DNA from 2 places in the Streptomyces graminofaciens genome. Region 2 is predicted to be linked to the other one. Evidence: riboswitches for the same ligand, from Rfam matches in the RefSeq annotation. Region 2 holds a riboswitch; the other holds the start of a gene.
The links. A riboswitch is a leader RNA that binds a small molecule or an ion and turns the genes downstream of it on or off. The one in region 2 is predicted to bind cobalamin.
Positions count from the first base shown of each region.

Region 1: another riboswitch for cobalamin. It lies ahead of SGFS_RS47235 (energy-coupling factor ABC transporter permease); the one in region 2 lies ahead of SGFS_RS43220 (cobalamin biosynthesis protein).

Region 1 covers NZ_AP018448.1:10,706,202-10,713,669, reverse strand. The annotation lists gene SGFS_RS47270 (precorrin-2 C(20)-methyltransferase) at 1-488, shown strand, start outside; gene SGFS_RS47265 (cobalt-precorrin-6A reductase) at 509-1,255, opposite strand; gene SGFS_RS47260 (cobalt-precorrin-5B (C(1))-methyltransferase) at 1,415-2,548, shown strand; gene cobM (precorrin-4 C(11)-methyltransferase) at 2,752-3,501, opposite strand; gene cbiE (precorrin-6y C5,15-methyltransferase (decarboxylating) subunit CbiE) at 3,498-4,754, opposite strand; partial or broken gene SGFS_RS47245 (hypothetical protein) at 4,717-5,307, shown strand; partial or broken gene SGFS_RS47240 (allantoin permease) at 5,434-6,063, shown strand; cobalamin riboswitch at 6,256-6,438, shown strand; gene SGFS_RS47235 (energy-coupling factor ABC transporter permease) at 6,469-7,170, shown strand; gene SGFS_RS47230 (energy-coupling factor ABC transporter substrate-binding protein) at 7,167-7,468, shown strand, end outside.
Region 2 covers NZ_AP018448.1:9,817,471-9,824,938, reverse strand. The annotation lists gene SGFS_RS43235 (lysozyme) at 1-101, shown strand, start outside; gene SGFS_RS43230 (inorganic phosphate transporter) at 323-1,588, shown strand; gene SGFS_RS43225 (hypothetical protein) at 1,627-1,848, shown strand; cobalamin riboswitch at 2,273-2,393, shown strand; gene SGFS_RS43220 (cobalamin biosynthesis protein) at 2,492-3,469, shown strand; gene SGFS_RS43215 (cobyric acid synthase) at 3,466-4,977, shown strand; gene cobN (cobaltochelatase subunit CobN) at 4,974-7,468, shown strand, end outside.

The sequences.
Region 1 (7,468 bases), 890 kb from region 2:
CGACCGCCGTGCTGGAGGCGGCCTCGCAGAAGGAGTACGCGGACGTCCCGGTGCGGGTGCTGCCGGGCGTGACCGCCGCCAACGCGGCCGCCGCCCGCGCGGGCGCCCCGCTCGGCCACGACTACGCCACGATCTCCCTCTCCGACCGGCTCAAACCCTGGGAGGTCATCGCCGAGCGGCTGCGCGCGGCGGCCTCGGCGGATTTGGTACTGGCCCTCTACAACCCCGGCTCCCGCAGCCGCACCTGGCAGGTGGGCAAGGCGCGCGAGCTGCTGCTGGAGCACCGGGCGCCGGACACCCCGGTCGTGGTCGCCCGGGACGTGGGCGGCTCCGGCGAGCGCGTCCGGATCGTACGGCTGGCCGACCTGGACCCGGCCGAGGTCGACATGCGCACGATCCTGCTGGTCGGCTCCTCGCAGACGCGGGCCGTACGGCGTGGGGACGGCGAGGAGATCGTCTGGACGCCGCGCCGGTATCCGGAAGGGTGAGCGCGCTCGGCCGGTGAGGTTCAGCGGGCGGGGAGTCGCTCTTCGATCCAGCGGGCCGCCGCCTCGGGATGCGCCACCACGGGGACGCCCTCGGGCACGGGCGGTCTGCGCACCACGACGACGGGTGTCCCGGCCTCTCGGGCGGCCGTCAGCTTCGGCGCGGTGGCGGCTCCCCCGCTGTCCTTCGTCACGACGACGTCGACGCGGTGGCGGCGCAGCAGCTCGCGCTCCCCGTCGAGAGTGAACGGGCCACGGTCGAGCAGCACCTCCATACGGGGCGGATGTGGGGCCTCCGGCGCGTCGACGGACCGTACGAGGAACCACAGCTCCTCCAGGTCCGAGAAGGCGGCCAGGCCCATCCGTCCCGTGGTGAGGAACACCCGGCGGCCGAGCGTGGGCAGCAGATCCGCGGCCTCCTCCAGCGAGGCGACGTCGTGCCAGACATCGCCCTCGACCGGGGCCCAGCCGGGGCGGCGCAGTGCGAGCAGGGGAACATGGGCGGTGGCGGCCGCCCGTGCCGCGTGGAAACTCATGGTCCCGGCGAAAGGATGGGTGGCGTCGATGAGCAGGCCGACCTTGTGCTCGCGCAGCCACCCGGCCAACCCCTCGGTCCCACCGAAGCCTCCGACGCGGACCTCGCCCGGGGGCAGCCGGGGGCTGGCGACGCGTCCGGCGAGGGAACTGGTGAGCGTCAGGCCGGGCGTCCCGTGGAGCAGTTCGGCGAGGCGGCGGGCCTCCGTGGTTCCGCCGAGTATCAGTACGTGCATGGGGGTCCGGGTCCGTTCATGAGCGGTGACGTGCGAGGGGTCGGCGGGGCGCCGGGTTTCGGCGGGGTTGAGGGTGAGGCCCGGGCGCCCGAGGTCGGCGGGGCGAAGGGCGGAGGCGGGGCGCGTGGAGGCGGCGGCGCGGTGGACAGGAGCAGCGGCGTGCAGGGCGGAGGCGGCGGTGGTGAAGTCAAGGGTGGTCGTGGTGCCCAACTCAAGCACACCGGCCTGCGGCACGGCTGGACCACCGGCGCCTGTGCGACCGCGGCCACGACGGCCGCGTACACCGCGCTGCTGACCGGCGAGTTCCCCGACCCGGTGACCATCACCCTGCCGAAGGGGCAGACCCCGTCGTTCGCGCTCGCGGTCGAGGAGCTGAGCGGCGCGTCCGCGATGGCGGGGGTCGTGAAGGACGCGGGCGACGACCCGGACGTCACACACGGCGCGCTGGTCCGGGTGACGGTACGGCGTCTGCCCGCCGGGGCCGGGGTGGTCTTCAGGGCCGGACCCGGCGTCGGGACGGTCACCCGCCCGGGCCTGCCCCTGTCCGTCGGGGAACCGGCCGTGAACCCGGTCCCCCGCCAGATGATGCGGGACCACATCGCCGAGGTCGCCGCCCGCCACGGCGGCACCGGCGACGTCGAGATCACCGTCTCCGTCGACCACGGCGAGGAGATCGCCCGCTCCACCTGGAACCCGAGGCTCGGCATCCTCGGCGGCCTGTCCGTCCTGGGCACGACCGGGATCGTGGTCCCGTACTCCTGTTCGGCGTGGATCGACTCCATCAGGCGGGGCGTGGACGTGGCGCGGGCGGCCGGGCGGACACATGTGGCCGGGTGCACGGGGTCGACGTCGGAGAAGACCGTCGTCGCCGAGTACGGCCTGCCCGAGGACGCGCTGCTCGACATGGGCGACTTCGCGGGCGCCGTGCTGAAGTACGTGCGGCGGCATCCCGTCGACCGGCTCACCGTCTGCGGCGGCTTCGCCAAGCTGTCCAAGCTCGCCGCCGGGCATCTCGACCTGCACTCCGCCCGCTCTCAGGTCGACAAGGGCTTCCTCGCCGAGCTGGCCCGGCGCGGCGGCGCCGACGAGGCCCTGGCCGCCGCGGTGACCGCCGCCAACACCGGGCTGGCCGCGCTCCAGCTGTGCCTGGCGGCCGGGGTGCCGCTCGGCGACCTGGTCGCGACGGCGGCCCGCGACGAGTCGCTGGCCGTGCTGCGCGGGGCGCCGGTCGCGGTGGACGTCATCTGCATCGACCGGGCGGGGACGGTGGTCGGCCGCAGCACGGTCGCCTGAGGACCGCGCGACGAGGGGGCCCGGTGAGTTCCAGGGGGCGCCCAACTGCGCTCCCACTGCTGGACGAGCCCATGAGGTGCTCCCCTCCCCCGGGCGTCGGCGGCATCAACTGCGGCCCGGTGGGGGCGAGTCGCGCGGTTCCCGCGCGAGCAACCACAACGAACCCGCACCCACACCCACACCCACCAACGCCTCGCAAGGCTTCAGCAGACGTGCCGCTCGCGCTCCGGCGAGTACAGGTGGCTGTCCCCGAACTGCTCCGCGCCCAGCGTCCGACCCACCATGATCACGGCCGTGCGCAGCACACCCGCCTCCTTCACCTTCCCGGCGATCTCGTCCAGCGTGCCCCGGATGATCAGCTCGTCGGGGCGGGAGGCGTAGGCGACGACCGCGGCGGGGCAGTCGGCGCCGTAGTGCGGAAGCAGTTCGTCGACCACGCGGTCCACGTACTTGGCGGCCAGGTGCAGCACGATCAGCGCGCCGCTCCGGCCGAGGGTCGCCAGGTCCTCGCCCTCCGGCATGGCGGTGGCCCGGTTGGCGACCCGGGTGAGGATGACGGTCTGGCCGACGGTCGGCACGGTCAGCTCCCGCTTCAGGGCGGCCGCCGCGGCGGCGAAGGCGGGGACGCCCGGCACGACCTCGTACGGCACGCCCGCCGCGTCCAGCCGCCGCATCTGCTCGGCGACCGCGCTGAACACGGACGGGTCCCCGGAGTGCAGCCGGGCCACGTCGTGCCCCTCCTCGTGCGCGCGGACCAGCTCGGCGGTGATCTCGTCCAGGTTCAGCTGCGCGGTGTCCACCAGCCGGGCGTCCGGCGGGCATTCGGCCAGCAGTTCGCGCGGGACGAGGCTGCCCGCGTACAGACAGACCCGGCACGCGGCGAGCGTGCGGGCGCCGCGCACCGTGATCAGGTCGGCGGCACCGGGGCCCGCGCCGATGAAGTACACGGTCATCTGTCTGCTCCTGAAGCGGTGTCGAGGGTCTTCTGTACGGCCCACTGGGTCACCGGCATCGCCTGCCGCCACCCGGTGAAGCCGCCCACGGGCACGGCGTGCGCCACCGCGAGCCGCACCAGCTCGCCGCCGTGGCGTCGGCGGGCGTCGGCGAGCAGTGCCTCGGACTCCAGCGTCACCGTGTTGGCGACCAGCCGCCCGCCGACTTGCAGCGCCTCCCAGCAGGCGTCGAGGAGCCCGGGCGCGGTGAGCCCGCCGCCGACGAACACGGCGTCGGGCGGCGGCAGTTCGGCCAGTACGGCGGGCGCTGCGCCGGTGACGACCCGCAGCCCGGGCACGCCGAGCCGGTCGGCGTTGCGGCCGATGCGCTCGGCCCGCACCGGGTCGCGCTCGACGGTGACCGCCCGGCAGGAGGGGTGCGTACGCATCCACTCGATCGCGATCGCCCCCGAGCCGCCGCCGATGTCCCACAGCAGCTCACCGGGGGTCGGGGCGAGCACGCCGAGCGTGGCGGCGCGCACATGCCGCTTGGTGAGCTGCCCGTCGTGCTCGTACGCCTCGTCCGGGAGCCCAGGTACCGTGCCGAGCCGCAGCGCGTCGGGGGCGCGGCGGCACTCGACGGCGACGAGGTTGAGGGGATCGCCGGGCGGATGCGCCCACTTGTCGGCGGTGGCCTCGACGGTCACGCGTTCCCGCTCCCCGCCGAGCTGTTCGAGGACCCGCATCCGGCTCGGTCCGAAGCCGCGGTCCCGCAGCAGGGCGGCGACCACGCCCGGGGTGCCGGCGTCCGCGCTGAGCACGAGGAGCCGTCGGCCGTCGTGCAGGGCGGCGGCGAGCCTGGCCGTCGGCCGCCCGACGAGGGTGACGACCTCGACGTCCTCCAGCGGCCAGCCGAGGCGGGCGGCGGCGTAGGAGACGGAGGAGGGGTGCGGCAGGACGCGCAGCTCACCGGTCTCCTCGGCGAGGGCGCGGCCGATGCCGTAGAACATGGGGTCCCCGCTGGCCAGTACGGCGATCCGGCGGCCGGCGTGCGCGGCGAGCAGCCCGGGGACGGCGGGGCGCAGGGGCGAGGGCCAGGCGATCCGCTCCCCCTCGCACTCCGGCGGCAGCAGGTCCAACTGTCGCGGGCCCCCGATCAGGACCTCGGCGTCACGCAGGGCCGTACGCGAGGCATCGGGGAGGCCCCGCCAGCCGTCGGCTCCGATCCCGACGACGGTGACGGCGGGGGGCGGTCCTGGTCGTGCGGGGGTCACTACTCGGTACCTCGGGATTCGGGGGCGGATCTGGGGCAACAGGGGCGCACTCTACTGGGCGGTGACCTGCGCATGTGTGCCCGGGTGCTGCGGCGGCGCCGTGTCCGACCCACCGCCCCCGCACCCACATGTCGGGGCCGGGCGGACCGGCCGCCGCCCCGCCCGTACGACTCCTGGCCGCGACCGGCGGGACTCGGCAGGGACTCGGCAGGGACTCGGCAGGGACTCGGCAGGGACTCGGCAGGGACTCGGCAGGGACTCGGCAGGTGCCGAAACGAGTCGTTCACCGTGCGAGGGCCTTCCGGGAAACAAGCGTTTTCTATCGTGTCCGCTCATAGATTCCACGCTGCACGCGCAGTCGGACACGGTCCCGGATCCCACCGCACCGCCCGCTCCCCCACTGCGCGAGGCGGTCCATGCGAAGCTGCGCCCGCCCGTGCTCGACGGCGCGTTCGGCCCACGCGAGCGCCTCGGTGAGCTACGGACGGCGGCTCGGCTCGGGGTATCGCGGACCCCGGTGCGGACGGCGCCGGCGCGGCTGCCGGCCGACGGTCCGATCGAGCGCGGTGACAGCGGTTTCTCCTTGACGATCCCCCACCACGACCCGGCGGTCACCACAGCCGAGTTGGCCACAGCCGAGTTGGAGCGCTGGTACGCGCACATGACAGTGCACGCACTCGTCCTGGTCAACCTGGGCTTCGCGCTGGCCCTGATGGAAGCCGACATGTTCAGCTTCCTCAACAGCATCCTCGGCTTCTGCTCGAACTGCGCGATCGCCTGGGTCGTCACCGTCGCCACCGACATCGGCATCGGCATCGGCATCGGCATCGGCATCGGCATCGGCATCGGCATCGGCATCGGCATCAACAAGTACCTGCTGAAGCTCTCCCCGCTCCAGCCCGAGTTCCGCCGGGGCATGCTCCACGCCGTCAACCCGGTCGGAGTCGTGGCCTTCGTCGCCGCCTCCGGTCTGTCGATCGCCATGTACTTCCACGCACTGGGCGACACGCTCCAGCCTTACTCCCCCGTGGCCGCCGCCGTCATCGCGTTCGTCCTCACTCCGCTGATGGCCGTCGTCACCAAGGGCAGGTACTACCTGCGCCGCACCGACGACGGCATCGACGAGCCGCTGCTCGACTCGGCGGGCAACCCCAGCGCGACGACGTACGACTGCCATGTCTGCCACCAGCCCTACGAGCGCCCCGACCTGGCCGCCTGCCGGACCCACGACGCGATGGTCTGCTCGCTGTGCCTGAGCACGGACAAGGTCGGCGACCACGTGCTGCCCGCGCAGCCGTCGGCCGTCTGAGCCCCGGGGTCGGGCGGTGCGCAGAAGCCCCGCCGCCCGGCCCCACCTCTCCATGCCTCCTTGAGCACGGGAGCACGGCGGTCGGCCTACTCCTGTGCCGCGCGGGGCCGTTGGGGCGTGCGCCGGGGTTCGAGCCGTCCGGCGCCGTCCGCGCGCCCCTCGTTGCCGCTTGTCAGAGGCCTTGTGCGGGCACTACTGTCGCCACGCCTTGGTGAACGGGAAATCCGGTGTGATGCCGGTGCGGCCCTCGCCACTGTGATCGGGAAGTCCGGCTCCAGTCCTCACGGACAGCCACTGGGTCCTCGGACCCGGGAAGGCGGAGCATGGGCGGTGGTACCCGTCAGCCAGGAGACCGGCCAAGGCACGTCAACCATCCACGAGGTGCTGGAGAGGGTCTGCTGAGCCATGCACATAGCCGAGGGGTTTCTGCCGCCGGCGCACGCGATCGCCTGGAGTGTCGCATCCGCGCCGTTCGTCGTCCACGGAGTCCGTTCACTCACCCGTGAGGTCAGGGAGCACCCCGAGAGCACCCTGCTCCTCGGCGCGTCCGGTGCCTTCACGTTCGTCCTGTCCGCGCTGAAACTGCCGTCCGTGACCGGGAGCTGCTCGCACCCCACCGGCACGGGGCTCGGCGCCATCCTGTTCCGGCCACCCATCATGGCGGTCCTCGGCACCATCACCCTGCTCTTCCAGGCGCTGCTCCTCGCGCACGGCGGTCTGACCACGCTCGGCGCCAACGTCTTCTCGATGGCGATCGTCGGCCCCTGGGCCGGTTACGCGATCTACCGGCTGCTGCGGCGGTACGACGTGCCGCTGATGGTGGCGGTGTTCTTCGGCGCGTTCCTCGCCGACCTGGTCACCTACTGCGTCACCAGCGTGCAGTTGGCGCTCGCGTTCCCCGACCCGAGCAGCGGCTTCGTGGGCGCGCTCGGCAAGTTCGGCTCCATCTTCGCCGTCACCCAGCTCCCGCTCGCGGTGAGCGAGGGGCTCCTCACGGTGCTGGTGATGCGTCTGCTGGTGCAGTCGAGCAAGGGTGAACTGACCCGGCTCGGCGTGCTGCTGACCGGCAAGCAGAACCCGACAGGTAGCGAGGCGGTGGCCCGATGAGCCGGAACACGAAGATCAACGCCCTGCTGCTGCTCGTCGTGGCCGCGCTCGCCGTGCTGCCGCTGGCCCTCGGACTCGGCGACCACAAGAAGGAGCCGTTCACGGGCGCCGACGGCGAGGCCGAGACGGCGATCACCGAGATGGAGCCGGACTACAAGCCGTGGTTCTCGCCGTTGTACGAGCCGCCGTCGGGCGAGATCGAGTCGGCGCTGTTCTCCCTCCAGGCGGCACTGGGCGCGGGCGTCCTCGCCTACTACTTCGGTCTGCACCGGGGGCGGCGCCAGGGCGAGCAGCGGGC
Region 2 (7,468 bases):
GGACGATCTGGCAGCACGACAACGCCAGTGGCAGCCTGCCCGGTGACCAGAACCTCTTCAACGGCTCCATGGCCCGGCTCAAGAAGTTCGCCAAGGGCTGAGCCCTCACACCGGGACCTCATGAGAGGCTTCCGGAGTCTGGGATTCCACCTCAGTTCGAGGTTCGGGCCCGTCGTTCCGCCGGGATTCGGCACATCGCCGTCCGCAAGCGGAACGACGGCACCCCGATCACTACACCCTCCGGTCCGCCTCAGTTCATCTTCCGTTCACCCAGGCTGCCTACGGTCCACATGTCACTGACGTCCGAAAGAAGCCCGGGTAAATGGAAAACTTCTCGCTGATCCTCGCGATCGTGGTGATCACCGCGCTCGCGTTCGATTTTACGAACGGTTTCCACGACACCGCCAACGCGATGGCCACCACCATCTCGACCGGCGCAATGAAGCCCAAGGTCGCGGTCGCCATGTCCGCCGCGCTCAACCTTGTCGGCGCGTTCCTGTCCATCGAGGTCGCCAACACAATCTCCAAGGGACTCGTCGACGAGTCCGGCATCCAGCCAGAGGTGATCTTCGCGGCGCTCGTCGGCGCCATCCTCTGGAACCTGGTGACCTGGCTGGTCGGTCTCCCCTCCAGTTCCTCGCATGCGCTGATGGGCGGCCTGGTCGGCGCCACCATCGCCTCGGTCGGCCTGAACGGCGTCCACGGCGACGTCCTTGTCACCAAGGTGCTGATCCCGGCCATCGCGGCCCCGCTGGTCGCGGGCATCGCGGCGTCGTTCGCCACCCGGCTGACGTACAAGCTGGGCGCGCACACCAGTGAGAAGGCCTCCCGCAAGGGCTACCGCGCCGGTCAGATCGCCTCCGCCGGTCTGGTCTCGCTGGCGCACGGCACGAACGACGCGCAGAAGACGATGGGCATCATCACCCTCGCCCTGGTCACCGGTGGCGCCCTCGCGCCCGACTCGGACCCGCCGCTGTGGGTCATCCTGTCCGCCGGTCTCGCCATCGCGCTCGGCACCTACCTGGGCGGCTGGCGCATCATCCGCACGATGGGCAAGGGCCTGACCGACCTCCAGCCGCAGCAGGGCTTCGCCGCCCAGACCAGCGCGGCCACGGTCATCCTGGCCTCCTCGCACCTGGGCTTCTCGCTCTCCACCACGCACTCGGTCTCCGGTGCCGTGATGGGCGCGGGCCTCGGCCGCAAGGGCGGTGTCGTCCGCTGGTCCACCGCGACCCGGATGTTCGTCGCCTGGGGTCTGACGCTCCCGGCCGCCGCGCTCGTCGCCGCGCTCGCCGAGTGGGTGACCTCGTTCGGCGGCTGGGGCACCGGTCTGGTCGCCGTCTTCCTCATCGCCTCCAGCGCCGCGATCTGGATGATCTCGCGCCGCGAGGTGGTCGATCACACGAACGTGAACGACTCCGAGGAACCCCCCGGTGTGGTTACCGCGGCGATCGCCGCCGTCACCCCGCCGCCGGTCGGCACGGTCGCCGAGGACCTCACGGCCACGATCCCGGCCCCGGCGACCGCCGCGGCCGCCACCGCCGCCGAGACCCCGGCGAACCCGTCGGCGCCGACACCGGCCGTCTGAGCCCCGCGACTCCCGCGACCCCCTGAGGAAGAATCACCATGCACATCGACTGGGCAGCCCTCGGCTCCGTCTTCGGAGTCAGCCTCGTGGTGACCGTGGCCCTCGTCGGCCTGTTCACCCTCGGCATCGTCGGCCTCTCCAAGCGTGAGACCGCCACGGCCGCCGGCAACTCGGCGGCACTCCCCACGACAGCGGCGTACGCCTGCTTCGCGGCGTGCGCGGCGGCGGTGGCCTACGGGATCTATCTGATCATGGCCTGACGCCACGCCGCTCCTGCGGCACCTGGCACAAAGCCCTCACGGTGAATTCGATCACCGTGAGGGCTTTTGTCTGCGTCGGCATCGCGGTTACGACCACCAGCCGGAGCACCTCGAGCCCCTCTCGTCGACGACCCAGTGGGTCCTGCCGGCCGCGGCCGGCAGGACGAGCACGGGGCCTTCGCCCCCGTTTCGAGTCACGCGCCAGAACGTGTCCCTCCGCCGCGCGGGCGCGGTGGAGGGCCGGCCACACCCGGCGCGTCTCCCCGCGTTGAACGACCCGATGCCGCTCGTCGGCGCTCGGCTTTCGTACTGCCGTTCCCGCAGATTCGGGCGCCTGACGATATTTCAGCGATGTGGGGCTCAGCACACCACTACGCCGCAGGTCAACGGCGAGTTGACGGGTCTTCCGGGGGCGTGGTGGACTGCCGGGGCCATGTACGACGGCAGGAGAGGAAGCCGGTGCGAGTCCGGCGCGGTCCCGCCACTGTCACCGGGGAAGAACCTTCCCGGGAGCCAGGAACTCTCGCCGTCGGTCTCGTCGAACCAGGGCGTGGACACCCTGAGTGAGGACATATCGCCATGCGCGGCTGCCGTTCGAGCTTCAGTACCTGGCCCTTTCCCGACCTCCCGATCGGCTGACCGCATGCGTGCCGATCGCGTCTTCGCGTACGGCGCCGCCGCCGGCCTCCTCGGCGACCTGCTGCTCGGCGATCCTCGCCGGGGGCATCCGGTCGCCGCGTTCGGGCGGGCCGCGGGTGCCGTGGAGCGGGTGTTGTGGCGGGACCACCGGGGGTGGGGGGCGCTGCACACCGCCGTGTGCGCGGGGGGCGCCGTGGCGTTGGGCGCCTTGGCCGCGTCTGCGGCACGGCCGTCCCGTACCGCTTCCGTCGCGTTGACCGCCGCCACCACCTGGGCCGTCGTCGGGGGGACTTCCCTCGGGCGGGAGGCCCGGGCCATCGGGCATGCCCTGGAGACGGGGGATGTCGAGGCCGCCCGGGCGCGGTTGCCCCATCTGTGCGGGCGGGATCCGCAGGCGCTCGACGCCGACGGGATCGCCCGGGCCGTCGTCGAGTCCGTTGCCGAGAACACCTCCGACGCGGTGGTGGGGGCGTTGGTGTGGGGGGCCGTGGGGGGTGTGCCTGGGCTCGTCGGGTTTCGGGCCGTCAACACGCTCGATGCGATGGTCGGGCACAAGTCGCCTCGCCATCGGCGGTACGGGTGGGCTTCGGCTCGGCTGGACGACGTCGCCGGGTGGCCGGGGGCCCGGCTCACCGCTGTGCTCGCCGGCGTCGCCGGGGGTGACCGCCGTGGGGCCGTACGGGCCTGGCGTGCCGATGCCCGGAAGCATCCGAGTCCCAACGCCGGGCCTGTGGAGGCGTCGTTCGCGGGGGCGCTGGGGGTGCGGCTGGGTGGGACGTTGTCGTACGGGGGGCGGGTCGAGCACCGGCCTGTGCTGAATGGGGAGGGGCGGGCTGTGGTGGTCGGGGACATCGAGCGGGCCGTTCGGTTGTCCCGGCGGGTGAGTTGGCTGGCGTTGGGGGTCAGTGCGGGTGGCGCGTTGCTGCGGAACCGGGTCATGAGGCGCCCGGCACAGCGGATGCGGTCGGGGGGTGCCTCATGACCGGTGGGGGTCTGCTCGTCGCCGGGACCACCTCTGACGCCGGGAAGAGTGTGGTCACCGCGGGGATCTGTCGGTGGCTGGTGCGGCAGGGGGTGCGGGTCGCGCCGTTCAAGGCGCAGAACATGTCCCTCAATTCGTTCGTGACGCGGGAGGGCGCCGAGATCGGGCGGGCGCAGGCCATGCAGGCGCAGGCCTGTCGGGTCGAGCCGACCGCGTTGATGAATCCGGTGCTGCTGAAGCCGGGCGGTGAGCGCAGCAGTCAGGTCGTGCTCATGGGGAAGCCCGTGGGCGAGATGAGTGCGCGCGGGTACCACGGCGGGCGGCAGCAGGCTCTGCTCGGGACCGTGTTGGAGTGTCTCGCCGAGTTGCGGGGCACGTATGACGCGGTGATCTGTGAGGGGGCCGGCAGCCCCGCCGAGATCAATCTTCGGCGGACCGACATCGTCAACATGGGGATCGCCCGGAACGCCGGGCTGCCCGTGCTCGTCGTCGGCGACATCGATCGTGGTGGGGTCTTCGCGTCGTTCTTCGGGACCGTCGCGCTCCTCTCCCCCGAGGACCAGGCGCTCGTCGCCGGGTTCCTCGTCAACAAGTTCCGGGGGGACGTGTCCCTGTTGGAGCCGGGGCTCGACATGCTGCTCGGGCTCACCGGGCGGCGTACGTACGGTGTGCTGCCCTTCCGGCACGGGCTCGGGATCGACGAGGAGGACGGGCTGCGGGTGTCCCTGAGGGGCACCGTGCGGGAGTCGAACGTCTCCCCGCCCGTGGGGGAGGACGTGCTGCGGGTCGCCGTGTGTGCGATCCCTCTGATGTCCAACTTCACCGATGTCGACGCGCTGGCCGCCGAACCGGGCGTCGTCGTGCGTTTCGTGGACCGGCCCGAGGAGCTCGCGGACGCCGATCTCGTCGTCGTCCCGGGGACCCGGGGGACCGTACGGGCGCTGGAGTGGCTGCGGGAACGCGGGCTGGCCGACGCCCTGAGGCGGCGGGCCGCCGAGCAGCGGCCCGTGCTCGGCATCTGCGGTGGCTTCCAGATCCTCGGCGAGCACATCGAGGACGACGTCGAGAGCCGGCAGGGGCGGGTCGAGGGGCTCGGGGTCCTGCCCGTGCGGGTGCGGTTCGCCCGCGAGAAGACCCTCACCCGGCCGGTGGGGGAAGCCCTCGGCGAGCGGGTCGAGGGGTACGAGATCCATCACGGGGTCGCCGACGTCCACGGAGGGGTCCCCTTCCTGGACGGGTGCCGGGTCGGACAGACCTGGGGTACGCACTGGCACGGGTCGTTGGAGTCCGACGGGTTCCGGCGGGCCTTTCTGCGTGAGGTGGCCGCCGCCGCGGGGCGCCGCTTCGTACCGGCCCCCGACACCTCGTTCGCCGCGCTGCGCGAGGAGCAGCTCGACCGGCTCGGCGACCTGATCGAACAGCACGCGGACACGGACGCGCTCCGACGGCTCATCGAGTCGGGCGCTCCGCAAGGACTGCCTTTCATTCCACCGGGAGCGCCCGCATGAACACAGTGTTGTTGTTGTCGACCGCAGACACGGATCTGCTGGCGGCCCGGGCCGCGTCCGACGCCTCGTACCGGATCGGCAATCCGACCCGGGTGCAGGTCGCGGAGGAACTGCCCGGTCTTCTCGACGGTGCCGACATCGCCGTCGTACGGCTGCTCGGGGGCAAGCGGGCCTGGGAGGACGGGCTGGCCGCGCTCAAGGCCTCCGGCATCCCGACCGTCCTGCTGGGCGGCGAGGCCGTCCCGGACGCCGAGTTGATGGCCGAGTCGTCCGTCCCGGCCGGAGTCGTGGCCGAGGCGCTGCGCTACCTCGTCGAGGGCGGGCCCGCCAACCTCACCGAGCTGGCGCGCTTCCTGTCCGACACCGTGCTGCTGACGGGTGAGGGGTTCGACGAGCCGCGGAAGATGCCCGAGTACGGGGTGCACGGGGAGCGGGAGTTCGTCGACGGTCGGCCCACCGTCGGTGTGCTCTTCTACCGGGCGCACGAACTCAGCGGCAACACCGCCTTCGTGGACACGCTCTGCGACGCCGTCGAGGCGAAGGGCGCCAACGCGCTCCCCGTGTACTGCGGGTCGCTGCGCGGGGCGGACTCCGGGCTCTACGAGATCCTCGGCCGGGCCGACACGCTCGTCGCCACCGTCCTCGCCGCCGGCGGCGCCCACGCCTCGCAGGCCTCCGCCGGTGGTGACGAGGAGGCCTGGGACATCGGGGCGCTCGCCGACCTCGACGTGCCGGTGCTGCAAGGGCTCTGCCTCACCTCGTCGAAGCGGGCGTGGGACGAGTCCGACGCCGCCCTCTCCCCCATGGACGCGGCGATGCAGGTCGCGATCCCGGAGTTCGACGGGCGGCTGATCACGGTCCCCTTCTCCTTCAAGGAGCAGGGCCCCGACGAGGTCCCGGTGTACGTCGCCGACCCCGAGCGGGCCGCCCGGGTCGCCGGGATCGCCGTACGGCACGCGCTGTTGAAGTACAAGCCGAACGCCGAGAAGAAGCTGGCGCTGGTGTTCACCGCCTACCCGACCAAGCACTCGCGGGTCGGCAACGCGGTCGGGCTCGACACGCCCGCTTCGGCGGTGCGCGTCCTGGACGCCCTGAAGGAAGCCGGGTACGGGGTCACCGAATACCCCTCCGGCGGCGACGAGTTGATCCATCGGCTCATCAACGCCGGTGGGCACGACGTCGAGTGGCTGACCGAGGAGCAGCTGGCCGCCGCGCCCGCGCGGGTGCCGCTCGCCGACTACCGGGCGTGGTTCGACAAGCTCGACCCGGAGCTGCGCGCGGGGATGCTGGAGGCGTGGGGCGAGCCGCCGGGCTCCCTCTACGTCGACGGGGACGAGATCGTGCTCGCCTCCCTCCAGTTCGGGAACGTCGTCGTGATGATCCAGCCGCCGCGCGGCTTCGGCGAGAACCCGATCGCGATCTACCACGACCCGGACATGCCGCCGTCGCACCACTACATGGCGGCGTACCGCTGGCTGGAGAACAGTTTCGGCGCCGACGCGATCGTGCACATGGGCAAGCACGGCACGATGGAGTGGCTGCCGGGCAAGGGGCTGGGGCTGAGCGGGGGCTGCGCGCCGGACGCCGTCCTCGGCGATCTGCCGCTCATCTACCCGTTCATCGTCAACGACCCCGGTGAGGGCACCCAGGCCAAGCGGCGCGGGCACGCCACGGTCGTCGACCACCTCGTGCCGCCGATGGCGCGTGCGGACACGTACGGCGATCTGGCGAAGCTGGAGCAGCTGCTCGACGAGTACGCGCTCGTCTCCGATCTGGACCCGGCGAAGGCGCCGGCCGTGCGGGCGCAGATCTGGACGCTGGTGAAGGCGGCCGAGCTGCACCACGATCTGCATGTCGAGGACCAGCCGGGCGAGGACGACTTCGACGAGTTCGTCATGCACATCGACGGCTATCTGTGCGAGATCAAGGATGTGCAGATCCGGGACGGGCTGCACATCCTCGGCGGCGGCCCCGTCGGTGAGCCGCGCGTCAACCTCGTGCTCGCCGTGCTGCGTGCCTCGCAGGTGTGGGGTGGGCAGGCGAACGCGCTGCCGGGGCTGCGGGCTTGCCTCGCGGTCCATTTCGGGCTCATCGAGAAGGAGTTGCTCGCCGAGCCCGGCGCTCCCGTCAAGGTGCCGGTCGAGCTGACCGAGCTCGTGGACGGCCCGTCCCGGACGGCGGCGGACGCCATCGACCTCCTCGAACAGCTGTGCAGGCGGGTCGCCGAGGGCATGGAGGCGCGGGACTGGGACGTCACGCTCGTCCGGGCCGTCGTGCGCGGGGTGCTCGGTGTCGAACTCCCCGACGGCGTCGCCGTGTTGGAGTTCGCGTGCAACGAGGTCGTGCCCCGACTGGCGAGGACGACCGACGAGATCGGGCACATCCTGAAGGCCCTGGACGGCGGTTACGTCCCGGCGGGTCCGTCCGGGTCGCCGACGCGCGGGCTGGTGAACGTCCTCCCGACCGGGCGCAACTTCTACTCCGTCGACCC